One region of the Paenibacillus sp. ICGEB2008 genome, then DNA from elsewhere that is predicted to be linked to it. Evidence: riboswitches for the same ligand, from Rfam matches in the RefSeq annotation. Region 1 holds a riboswitch; the other holds the start of a gene.
The links. Region 1 has a riboswitch for cyclic di-GMP ahead of C400_RS0112540 (LPXTG cell wall anchor domain-containing protein). Riboswitches for the same ligand answer to the same signal wherever they lie in the genome.
Positions count from the first base shown of each region.

Region 2: linked by a shared signal. The riboswitch ahead of C400_RS0106990 (glycosyl hydrolase) and the one ahead of C400_RS0112540 (LPXTG cell wall anchor domain-containing protein) in region 1 are both predicted to bind cyclic di-GMP.

Region 1 covers NZ_AMQU01000012.1:31,416-37,989, forward strand. Annotated here, with positions in the region: gene C400_RS0112535 (class D sortase) at 1-379, opposite strand, end outside; gene C400_RS0112540 (LPXTG cell wall anchor domain-containing protein) at 492-4,040, opposite strand; cyclic di-GMP riboswitch class I at 4,276-4,356, opposite strand; gene C400_RS0112545 (AraC family transcriptional regulator) at 4,407-5,231, opposite strand; gene C400_RS0112550 (DUF445 domain-containing protein) at 5,884-6,574, shown strand, end outside.
Region 2 covers NZ_AMQU01000007.1:521,202-527,775, reverse strand. Annotated here, with positions in the region: gene C400_RS0106995 (hypothetical protein) at 1-1,372, opposite strand, end outside; gene C400_RS0106990 (glycosyl hydrolase) at 1,421-3,022, opposite strand; cyclic di-GMP riboswitch class I at 3,036-3,117, opposite strand; gene C400_RS0106985 (sugar phosphate nucleotidyltransferase) at 3,273-4,649, opposite strand; gene C400_RS27525 (hypothetical protein) at 4,699-4,929, shown strand; gene C400_RS0106980 (UDP-glucose dehydrogenase family protein) at 5,305-6,574, opposite strand, start outside.

The DNA.
Region 1 (6,574 bases):
TTTCCGGCATATGTACTGCCGCATATTTCATGTTTTTCCTCGTTGCGCCTTCCAACACAGGGAGCTTTAAAGCAATACGACTTATGCTAATAGTGGCTATAGGAGTTTGTTCATTAACGCTGGCATTGGGAGCGGGGGATGGAAAGGCATGTTGCCGTGCCTCACTAACCGGAGCTTCCGCTACCCGAGTGGACAAGCGAGCATAGCTGTCTGCAAGACTAGAAGGCAATACCGAATTGCTTTTTTCTAGTGATAACTCCGCTGCTTGTAACAGCTTGTGTTGTTCTCGATCCTCATTCCATTCGGTCGCTTTAGGAAACAAAATAAAGAGTAAGCCCAACCCAATAAACAGATATGAAAGTTTACGCAGATTCAGCAATCTCATCTCCCCTAAGCAATGTACGGATGATACATACTTTGAAAAAAAAAAGCCCCATTTCCGTCTCATTCCACTCGGGAATGAGACGGAAGATCAGGCAGGTAGATTGCATTTATTTTTTGTTTGTCCGTCTAAATTTCAAAAATACGCCGCTTATAATCATGGCGATGCCTGCCAAATAAAACGGAACGGGGCTACTTTCTCCTGTTTGGGGCAACTGATGCACCGCAGGTGGCTCCTCTGGCACTTTCTCTGGATCATGGAGACGGATTTTAGGTTTGGGCTCGTCGTTCGGCTCCACTGGAGGAGACGGATCTTGATGAGGCATGACGGCTGGTGGTTCAGGCAGTGCTTTGGGTTCCTCCCGGGCTGCTGGCGGCGGTGTGGGTGCGGGTTCCTCCCGTGGAGGGACAATGTCCTCCGAAGGCCTTGGCAGTGACGGAGGAACGGTTATAGATGGTGTCACGGGCACCTCGGGATCTTTATCATGTTTTTTCCCGGAGCCTCCTGCTGGGGGAGACGGCTCTGGGTGGGTAGGTGTGCCTGGGTCTACAGGTGTTTCGGGTTCGTTTTTCTTTTCTTTACGATTGGTGATCACAACCTTCTTTATGCCAGAGCTTTGTTGGAGTGCTGCGTCTATTCTGATCTCAAGTTTACCCTCTGTTATTTCATACCCCTCCGGTGCTGCCAATTCTTCCAAAATGTAATCGTCATGAAGCAAGGAGGAAAAGATGATTTTGCCTTCCGCATTGGTCGTTTGTATAAGCGGTACTCTTTTTTGTCCCTTATCATAGAGCGCAAACCGGGCGCCAGGCAGTACTCTGTCGGGAGCATCCTGATCCACCTTGGTCAGTTCAAGAGTTTCGGTTACGCCCCCACCAGAACCGGAGCCAGAAGACGTCCGTACGATGATTTCCTGACTGGTTTCCCGCAGTTCTGTCGTCAAACGATCTCCTGCAAAAGCAACCTTGTTGCTCACCTTAGCTTTATCCTCAGCATGAATGAACGATTGATATTCAAGAATAAAAGCAGTGGAAATATCCTTGGCAAAAGTAAGCTCAAAAGTTTGCTGGCCCTGAGTGTCTGTCTTGATGTGAAGCCAGTAATCTCGGTTTTTGATTAATTCGGTGCCCTTGGTGGTATTTCCATTGGCAGCCATGATTGTAGAGTATAAATGGAAGGAATCTTCAATTAAGATTTGGTTGCTGCTAGGCTGATCGACTATTTTAGCGTTGGACACATGTGATTGTCCTTCATTGATACGAATGCTCCAGTCGATCTTATTTCCATTTTGTGCGCCGGCCTTAGACACATATTCCCCGCCATGAGGTACCGTAACTTGGGCTGCCCAATCGGAGACGGTTTTTTGTCCATCCAGTAGAAGAGCGCGATTATGAATTTCCTTTTCAATCAATTCTCCTTCCAATGAAGCTTGAAAGGTAATCCAGTACGGAGTCTGTATCGGCTTCTTGAACTGGATACGCAATTCATTACCATTTTGCTCAGTGGGGAGGATCGTCGTATATTGATCTGCCGGGATTTCAGCCCCTTTTTGTACGCCATCCCACCATCCCAGCAAGGTCATATCGTATACTTTTACGGAGCCAGGCAGTAACCTCTGACCTTGCAATAAGACATCTCTCACTTCCGCATGATTCAGGATCTTGCGATTATAGTTGGCTTTAATATCCCAGGTAATGAGTTTGGAGCTCGCATCATAGCTTCCTTGCTTGGCCCCGTTCCGTTGTGTCATAAAGTCCGGCCAGATCGGGCATTCCACCTCATGCGACGATGTTTCACCATTTTCATACTGATAATCTATAAAGGATTTGTTGCGAAATTCGGGCTTCGTCGTATCTGTTTTCCAATCATTGTTGTAGAGAGTTGAATATTTGATCGTATAAGCTTTCTGAATCGTTTTATGAAAAATAAGTGTAAACCCTTGTTTATAGTCTGCTGATCGTGGAACTAGCTCATAATCCATGGGCGCGAGTAGTTCCGTTGTACCGTCAACACTTTGAATTTTCAGGGTGTCGGGCAACAAGGCGAGGCCCCCATTAGGGAACACATCCTTAATGACAATATTTTTCATGGTGTATGAGTCTGTATTAATGGTGATCACCCAAGGTATGACTTTCGTGTTGTAATTGGGCGTGTCATACATTTTAGTCATAACTCCGCTTGTGATTTCCGTCGATATGATCTTCTGGGTTCCATCTGTGGCGATGATGTTTGTAACTTTTTCATCTTCATAGACGCGGCCTCTAGCCTGGGTCTGATATCGGATGGTATAGGCTGAATCTACGTCGAAGTTGAATTGAAGTTTGAAGCCGTTACGGTCGGGATAGTCAACCGGGATGACGGTGTACGCCCACGATGGAAGCTCCTCCAGTGTATTTCCCTTAAATACTTTCAAAGAACCGGGCAGCAATTTTTGAGTTTTGTTGAAATGATCAATTAAAAGGGCTTTGGCTTCGGGGATTTTTGTCTCGCCAAAGTTATATCTTATGGCCCACGAGAGTGTTTGTGTGGCATGATCATACTTTTCAACTTTTTTGGACAAAAATTCACCACGCTCCACCTGAACCGTAGCGGTGGCAGCAACGTTATCTATCGCATCTCCTGAAAGCGTCGCTGTGTTGGAAAAGCGAGTTTCGTTGCCAGTAATGCGGGTGGAGTATTGGATCTGATAGGCAGTGCTAATGCTAGCATCTTGAAAATGAATTGCAAATCCGGTCCCGGCTTGATCCGATTCAATGGCGTATTTACTCGCATTCACTAGGTCTTTGACAACGGTCGTGCCATCGATATTGACTTGCAGATGATAGAGTCGGATAGAGCCTCTCACGAGTTCCAGTCCTGAAGGAGTTGGATCAGTAATGAGGGCGTGTTTAACGGTGTTTAGCTGTTTGTTCACATCAATGGCCCAGTCGATCTGGTGGGTGCCATTTATTTTTCCTTGCTTGCTTAAAGTTGGCCCTGACTGGGGTTTCACATTTACGATGACCGTTTGAACCCCGCCCTTAATTGGAATCGCAATGATGACTTCTGTGCTGCCTTTCACCGTTTCTTTTGTGAATTCGGTTTTAATTTGCAGTTTGCCGCTGACATGGGAATGGTTCTCTACATATTGGTTAAAGGTCATGATGACCTTACCCTGACGATCTACTGTAAAGAACCCCACGGTCCCGTCTGTAGTCACTAGCGGAGATGAGATATCAGTGTAGATGACAAACTGTTCTGGTAAGTGAAAGGTGAAGGTATCCCCTGCTTTATAAGCATCGTCAGGAAGCTCCCATTCATAGCCAAGTTGGATGGCTGATCCAATGTCGAACGTACTACCTGGATTATATACCGCATCAATGACACGTCCGGCTTCGTCCGTTAGAATCAACTTCGTTAGTATACTCTGGGGAGCTGCTTCCTTTTGAGACTTTGAATGAGCTGCTCCTTGCACGGAAGGGACAGTGTTTGGCGGAACCTCCTTAGGGGGTTCAGGGTTTGGGACCGCATATACAGCATCCGTAACGGTTGTAGGATCGGATACAGCACTGTGCGGCAGTTCAGGGGCAGGAGGATCTGCGTAAGCCAGTGTGGTGCTGAAAAAGCTTTGGACAATGAGCAATAAGGCAATAATCATGACATTTATTTTGGTTCCCATGCTCCAAGTGATTCTCCTATTCATCGTAATATGGCAAGCTTCGGCGGTTATGTTGTGTTATATTGTTTTCCTTCCCTCCTCCTAGTTCGAAATTAGTATATTCAGCATGCTAGGTTGACATGACTACCCCAACAGAAAAAAACCTTGATCATAGTGATCAAGGTTTTTTCTTCGAGAGAGGTATAGCAATTTTGTGATGGAGCTATGTAAAAAGGCATAATAAAAAGCTCGTTCACCTGGTAACTGGCTGCCATCCGAGTAGGAAGGCCCTATAGTTTTGCGTCACTGTCTTTCGACAGCTTTGCCATTAGCTTGAATAGCTTGTGCGTCTATCGTCTATCAAACGGAGTACAGGAGACCTCCTATTTACAATTTGGAGCGGTTTCCCCATTTTTTACGGAAGGAATGAGGTGTTTCCCCTACATGTTCCTTGAATAGGTTGATAAAATGGCTCGTATTGGGAATCCCAACGTACCTTGCGATATCCACAATGGATATGTCACTGGTTTTAAGCCATCCCTGAGCGGCTGTGATCCGGACATTAATGAGATAATCAATTGGAGAAAATCCAATCTGTTTTTTGAAATTTTTAGCAAGATTAAATTTGTTTAGGTTGAACATGTCTGCCAGCGAGTCCAGCGTAATTCGCTCACAGTAGGACTGGTCCAAATACTGCTGCACCTGACGTACTTCGCTGAGCGTTCCAGCATTTACATACCGATGATCATAAGGATGCTGCAAAATATACGTCAGTATTTCACCAATGAGTCTGGACGTCAGCAGCTCGCCGGAAAGGCTTCGATCAGACTGCCCGCAGATTAGAGCATGCAGCTTGTCCAATATAACATATGGATTGTGCAGGGATATTACCGGTTTATTATGCTTGGCAAATTGTTCGTAAAAATGTTCGATCAGGTTGCCGTACAGGTATAAGCTGATAAACTCCCAGGCTTCATCACCGGAGGTGCTATATTGTAAATATTCATCGCAATTAATAAAAAACAAATCATGAGGCTTTAAAATATATTTCTTGTCCCGGTACAGTAATTCTCCCTTACCAGACAGCGTAAAAACAAGCAAAAAGGAGGTGAGTTCTTTCCTTTCTATTGTAAAATCAGAGGTTTTTTGGAAATAGCCTAATTCCTGAATATATAAAAGGGATTGCTTGGCAAAAGCGGAGGGAGTGCGCACAATTACGACAGGTTCGCCGTTCCAGAGGCCCTCGATGTTTTTTTTGGTCTGTTGTCATATTCAATTCCTTTACAAAAAAGCAATTTTATCTAGCTTATCTTGGTTTGATGTACCAATATATAATGGCTGATTAAACATGATTTACTATTTAATAAAAGTTTATTTTATCACATTAAATATGTCTATATATCAAAATTTGTGTGTGAGCTTTATAGAAGCCTCGCTTCTTATGGATATTCAACCTGGTTATCCGTATAAAAGGTCGAATATTGTTGAAAGAATTCTGAGGTCATCATGGATTCAAATCCTTTCCGGGGTCAAATATAGGATAGTGTTGAAAAAAATATCTTACATGCCCATTCAACTTTTCCATTCACTTCTCCTTTCGGTTTACGAAATTTAGGACTTGGTTCTGATAAAATGGTTCGTAAGGCTTATTATTGAAAATGAGATTTTGGACCCAGTGTTGTGATTTGGTTCACGAACATGAATGTAAAAAAGAGAGATATATGCATAAAAAATTACGCAAAAAATGTCCTTATGTGTTGAATTATAAGTGCTCTCAACTTTGGAAATTACACAGGCAATGATATGATGGGTAATATATGTATAGTTGCTTAACTTATCGATAGTCAGTTTGGAGGATTACAGGATGGAAAAACCCAAAAATACGAAAACCGCAGCGGCTTGGTCGCTCGTTATTCTAGGGGCAGGCTTTGCAGCCACCGTGCCCTTCCAGCAATATGGCTGGGCTCGATTGTTAGCCGGAGCCTTTGAGGCAGGACTTGTAGGGGGACTGGCAGACTGGTTCGCTGTCACAGCATTGTTCCGTCATCCGCTAGGCATCCCGATACCACATACGGCGCTTCTCCCTAAAAATAGGGACAAGCTCACGAATGCATTGGTGAATACGGTGGAAAATAACTTGCTGAACAAAGACAGCATTGCTTCTAAAATCGCGGACATTCGTTTGGCGGAGCTGATGCTGGGCGGTGTGGAAAAAGGATTGCGTACACCAGAAGCAGCAGCATCGATAGATGTGCTCGCCAAGCGGCTCGTCCAGTCGCTCCCGCTCGCGGAATTGGCTCCGATTATCGTGGCTGAGATCAAGCGACAGGTGACGGACATCGATGCCGGACCACTACTGGAGGCGCTTGCCCGCCAATCCAGTGAGAAGGGCTATGATATTCGTGCACTGGATTACACGCTGGAGCAGGCGGAATCCTGGCTTTTGCGACCGGAAACAGGCTATACACTTGGCACCTTAGGGATGCAGGCTGTCAGTGGTTTGCAGGTGAGCGGGCTGATGCAATTTGCCTTGAACGCCTTCCTCGGCTATCTGA
Region 2 (6,574 bases), on a different contig from region 1:
CCAGTCCGTTGCTCGAACCACCGAAGGTTTTCAAATTCTGAACGAAGCTGCCCCCGCCCTCTTCATTATACGATTCACCGTAGGCGTGTCCGTTGGTCAGGTCGGTGACTTCCTCCAGCTGTTTACGCTGCGCTGGGTCCCGTTCCCATCCATCCGGATCACCGCATTTTTGCGTACCTCCGGTTTGATTTTTGCACGCCTTGGTAGAGTATGTCGGCCAGTAGGCCCAACCCGGCGCTACGGTTTTGAGATGCGGTGCCAATTGCTTGCCTTCCGTATTCAACCACTTAGCCACAGCTAGGTCTACCGCCTTGGAACGGTTAAACAATCCAGGTTCGTTATCTACTTCATAATATTGAAGGTATGAACCGTATTTTTTTACATAATCACGCATCTTTTGCTTGGCCGTCTCTGGCAGAGTACCATCTTTTTGTAGCTTAATATCACCTGTGTATAGATACAAAGCAGACGATTGCATATTATACTGCTTTAACGTTTGATAGTAATCATCCACATCTGTGCATGCCTTGCCTACATTACTGGCACAAGTTACCCTCATGACGTTGCCACTATAAGCAATTCCCAGCCATTTGAGAACGTAAGGTAGATGCTTAACTGCACCCTGATCATAATAAAATTCTTTATTATTCACATTCGTACCGGTCAGTATATATTTCCCATGTACTGGTTCGGCCGCAGGGGAAGCTAACGTCTCCAAGCTCAAGTCATCCCAAGTCCACCACACATTTTTATCTTCCGCAGAGGAGCAGTATAGGCAGCGCGCTGTCTTTAGCTTGAGTACGTTAACACCGCTTTGCAATTGTTCTTTGGGGATATACAGCTCGTAGTTGTTTTTGAAATTATAGGTACTCCCAGTACCGGATACCCCGGCAATCTGAATGATTCCGGACAGCTGATGATTTGAGAAGACAGCCATCTGCGGCACAGCTTTGCCCGCATCCAAAATCCGAACACGGAATATCATACCATTGGGCGGAACCTGATTCAGCTTATATTGAAGTGTTAGTTCTGGATTCGTGGATGCATTCAAACCGGGAGGAATATCTCCACTGCTGAGCAATACCGGAACTGTTGTACTCTCTGCTTCCGACAACGCCGAAAATGCTGCTTTAGCAGATGATGCTGCAGAAATATCGATATTATCCCTACCGACCACTCCTTTAAATTCCGCTGAGGAGTCATCCCTCTGACCCAGCTTCCATACTGGACTGGCCGCCGCTACCTTATCTGTCTGCAATTCTACACTTTTTGAAGGCGTGTATATAAACCAAGCGATCATGGCTAGAACTGCGACCCCTAGTAATCCGGATAATACGACCGTATACCTATGGGTCAACCATTTTTTCATCATATGATACACCCTCTCTCCTCAAAATTTTTGACCGGGAAAGAGTATCTATCAAGGAAGAAACAAAGCGTTTCCGGGAACCACCGCTTTCGCTTCATGCTGACTTTCCCACATCAGACGTGCCATCGCATCGCCTTTTTCATCATAGTATTCCACTTTTAGATCTACCATTTTACCTGCTTCCAAAGCAATACTGCCTTTTCGCTCTGTCCAGCTTTGTTTGAACCAACTATCGATCACTAACTTGCCGTCTACCCATACACGAATACCATCATCGGATATGGTTGTGAACGTATAGGTCTCGCAGTATTGTGGCTTGATTTTACCCTTCCAGCGAACCGAGAACTGGTCGGCATTTACCTTTGGATCAGCAGCAATGGCGCGCCAGTTGTAGTCCAGCTTACTGTCTGTACGGATCAAAACAGGACTGCCGCTCACATTCATATTGTTGAAATATTCGCCCCGCAGCCCGTTCACATATACTTCATCAGGAACGGAAGGAGGAGTCGGAGCTGGAGGAGCAATCACTACTGGTGGAGCTGGGAGAGGCTCACTTTGTCCCTCATCCGGTAAGGTCGGTACATCTGTTCCAGGTTGTTGGATGGCCTCCAGCCCATTTTTCACATCATCCCGTGTCAAACTCTTCGCATCGTTCATATAATCCTGTATTTGAGTGGTTGTGTTATTCTCGGTCAGCATCTTGCCCCAAGTCATGGAATACACCCATTTTGGCTGAGCCTGCAACACCTCAGAACTAGGTATCTCACCGTGCTCGCCAATGGCAATCGGCTTATTCCGTGCCAACTCGAGCAGTCCTTCATAATGACTTTGCTTAAAATCATTGTTGTAGATGTCTACTGCCAAAATATCCACTTTGTCATCCCCCGGATATTTTGGGGTATACGGGACAGTGTAGGAATTGGGAGCATTGGGACTCCACACCCACAGCAGATTGTTCAATTGATGCGTGTTAACAAAACGGTCGTACATGATATTCCATAGCTGATTGAAATTGTTTTTGTTTCCCCACCAGAACCAGTCACCATTCATTTCGTGGTAAGGTCTCCACAATACCGGAACCCCTGCATCACGAAGTTGCTTTAACGATACAGCGACCTTATCCAGATCGGCAATGAGGAGGTTATACTGCGTAGTGCCTGGCGTGACGTATTTATTGAACTCCGCCTGACTTACTTTGGCCTGCACATTGGCCCAAGTCAGCGGTCTACCCGGCAGCGCTTCATGAAAAGTCATCGTCACAATGCCACCTGCTCTGCTCCAACGAATAGCGCTATCGACGACATTTTTACGTTGTGCTGCTTCTGTAGCGTCAGATTGACCAGAGATGGCTCCCATCTCATAGCCGTGCAGACCCACATACGCCTGGCTGATTTTTTGGACCTTGTTGCTTAATTCATCTGGACTTTCCAAATAATCATGCTGACCAGTGACTGTTTTCTTTCCAGAGATGCTGAGTAAATAATTGTATAGTTCACGGGCCTGAGTACAAGCGTCCGAATTAACAGGTTGTAATGAAGCGGCATTCACCACAGACAGAGAATCACCAAATCCGACGGGAAACAAAGAAAAAATTATAACTACGGAGAGTACATGACGTATCAGTCGATACAGAGGAATAAAATTGAATCTCACTTTTGCTCTTCCTTTCGGTAGCCAGGCTGCCATCCTTACGGGAAGGCCCTTTAGCTTTGCGTACCTGCCTTTCGACAGGGCTGCGTTTATCGTTGGAAGGAGTTTGGATTCCTTCTTAACCTAAGTATCGACTTTTTTTTACCAAAATTTAATAGGTCATGTTCATGAATTTACAGGTTTTCGCCCAATTTCGACAGTTTGGGCTATAAATTTTCATCAAATCTTCTTTATTTCGTTTTTACGAAAACGATTATGAGATAAATTGATGACGGGCAATTTCATTCCAATCCATGCAAAAGCGTACAATATCCTCTTCAACCAACTCAGAGCCAGTCTGCACCTCTATAAAATCCACATCGGTTACAGCCAAAATACTATGCTTGGTTCCTTCAGGGATACGGACTACGTCACCGGCCTTCACTTTGTGCAGCTTCTCATTCAAAATAATTTCCGCTTCGCCGCTAATAATGGTCCAGATTTCGCTTCGTTTGAAGTGAAGCTGGTAGCTGATATTTTTACCTTTGTGTACGCGGATTCGTTTGGTCAGTACCTCATTACCCTCGTCATACTTTACATAGTCTACAACTCGATACTGCCCCCAACGACGTTCTTCATACATTGGACGCTGATCATGAGCCTTGAGCACTTCCTTGATGCGTGGGCTTTCTGCCTTATTGGTCACAAGAATACCATCTGGGCTAGCGGCTACAATCAGATCATTCGTTCCAATGATCGCTACCGGAATGTCCAACTCATTAATAAGGCTTGTATTGACACAATCCTCCGTTACTACACCTCTGCCCACTTGCTGATTAGACATTTCTTCTGTGAGCGTATTCCAGGTGCCCAAATCCTTCCAAAAACCATCGTACGGAAGCACCACAATGTCTTTTTCCTTCTCAACGACTTCGTAGTCAAAGCTGATTTTTTCCAGAGACGCATATTGCTTTTGCATTTCTTCATAATTCAGCGGCAAACCCTTGGATGCCAGGATATCCAGCAAATAGCTTAATTTGAATGCAAAAACCCCGCAGTTCCATAGAGCATTGCGTTCAATCAGACGCTCCGCCTGCTCCCGGTCGGGTTTCTCTTGAAAATGGCTCACTTCGCGGTAGCCTGTGCTACCTTGAGTGGCATCGTTTTTCGGAATAATATAACCGTATTTCTCTGAAGGATAGGAAGGGACAACCCCAATTAATGCAAGCTTGCCTTCACTCTCCTGAAGTGTGTGTTCCAGTTGGGCAACGGAAGCAAAGAAAGCATCCTCTACATAAGGATCTACAGGCAATATAGCTATAATTTCATCAGGCGAAACACCCGCAATGGAATATAGATAAGTCGCTGTCAGCGCAATCGCAGGAAAGGTATCTCTGCGTTCCGGCTCAACTATGATGCGCGTATTCGATCCGATCTGACTCTGGATCATTTCGACCTGCGCTCTCCCTGTCGCAATAAACGAGGATTCGGATAATCCGTTGTCTCCCAATTGTCTCCATACCCGCTGCACCATGGATTCCGAAATCCCTTCCGGGCTCTCCAGTACCTTCAAAAACTGTTTGGAACGGGAATCGTTGGATAACGGCCATAATCTTTTACCGGAACCACCAGACAAAAGTACGAGCTTCATAATTCTCCACTTCCTCTCTATAATGTGTGGGCGATCGGATGAGGCAAGGTTGAGTAGCCCGCTACGGGCTGGATTTGATCTTACGATCGCTGTTGGACCGGGATTCAAATCCATTCCTACGCTACTCAAAAATGCATCATATCGATCATACCTTGTGGTGCAAAAGGCACGACCGGACATTATTAAGTCCGGTCAGCCTGTAAAAAACGTTGAGGAGTTCGGCGTTTGCCTGCCTTGCTTGCAAGCTTCTAGTAATCGACGCTTCGTAACGCCTTACTAAGATTGCCTTCGACTACCGCAATGGCAGCTTTGCTCCGCAGGAGCAACATAGCGTATCCGCATGGTAGGCTTGCTCCACAGGGGCGCCGCGGTACAGCGCATGGCGCCTTAATCGGAAGGAGCGGCTTCAACTGTGCCGCTCCTTCCGATACGCCCTTACTACTCCCATCCCCTAAGATGGGAGATTAAAAATCGTGACTCTATGCGGCAAAAGCAGCGGAGCGGTCCATTTGAATCTGGAGAAGCGCTGGCGTTCGCCTTTGCAGTGGGATTCTTACCTTGGAATGTTTTATATAATCCAGAGAATCCCACTGCAACAGCGATCGGAAGATCAAATAGAACGCATAGCGTCTCCCCCACCGCCCACAGTCACTTTTTAAACTTCCACTTTATCTCTGTTCCATCCACTCATCCGCGGACGACCCACGGAGTAGTATTCCAGTCCAGAGCCTTGAATCTGTTCCTCGGTGAATACGTTACGACCGTCAATCAGAACTGGCTTGTGTAGAATAGAGCCCAGTTGCACGAGATCAACTTCTTTGAACTCTTCCCAATCCGTCAGCAGGCACACAGCGTCGCTTCTTTCGGCGGCTTGCTGCGGGGAGGAGCACCATATAATATTCGGGTGATCCACGCGCTCCTTGAATTTATCCATCGCAATGGGATCATACAGCTTGACAATAGCACCTGCCTGAATGAGCGTTTCTACGATTTCCAGTGCTGGAGCTTCGCGGATGTCATCTGTATTAGGCTTGAAGGCGAGGCCCCAAATGCCAATCGATACGCCGTTTAGCTGACCCAGCGATTCACGCAGCTTGGATACAATCATAAAACGCTGGTCAGTGTTCACCTCGACCACCGATTTTAACAACTTAAATTCATAGTCTACATTACCCGCAATTTGGATGAGCGCATTCGTATCTTTCGGGAAGCAAGAGCCCCCGTATCCGATCCCTGCTTGCAGGAAAGAGGAACCGATCCGTTTGTCCATGCCCATACCCTCAGCCACACAGGTAACGTCCGCGCCAACCTTTTCGCAAATATTAGCAATCTCGTTAATAAACGAAATTTTAGTTGCCAAGAACGCATTGGAGGCATATTTGATCATTTCAGCACTGCGGATATCGGTCACATAGATTTTATCCGTGAATACCTGATGCAGAGTGACCATTGTTTCACGCAAACCTGTATTGTCCAAACCAATAATGATGCGATCTGGATGAAGCGTATCATTGATGGCTGAGCCTTCTCTCAGGAACTCCGGCGCGGATACAATATCAAAAGACAAACTCGTATGTCGAGCCACTACATCCTTAATCTTTTCGTTCGTTCCGACAGGTACGGTACTCTTGGTCATAATAATCTTGTACCCGTTCATGGCTTTGCCGACATCGGCAGCCGCCTGTTCAATGTAAGACAAATTCGCCTCGCCGTTAGCCAGTGAAGGCGTACCTACCGCTAAAATAACGATATCCGAGCGACGTACCGCATCGGCCAAATCGGAGGTAAACTCCAAACGGCCAGCTTCCAGATTCAACGCGATCAATTCCTCAATACCCGGTTCATAGATCGGAGATTCTGCCCGGTTCAACATGTCGATTTTGTACTGCTCCAGATCGACACAAATCACCTCATTACCTTTTTGC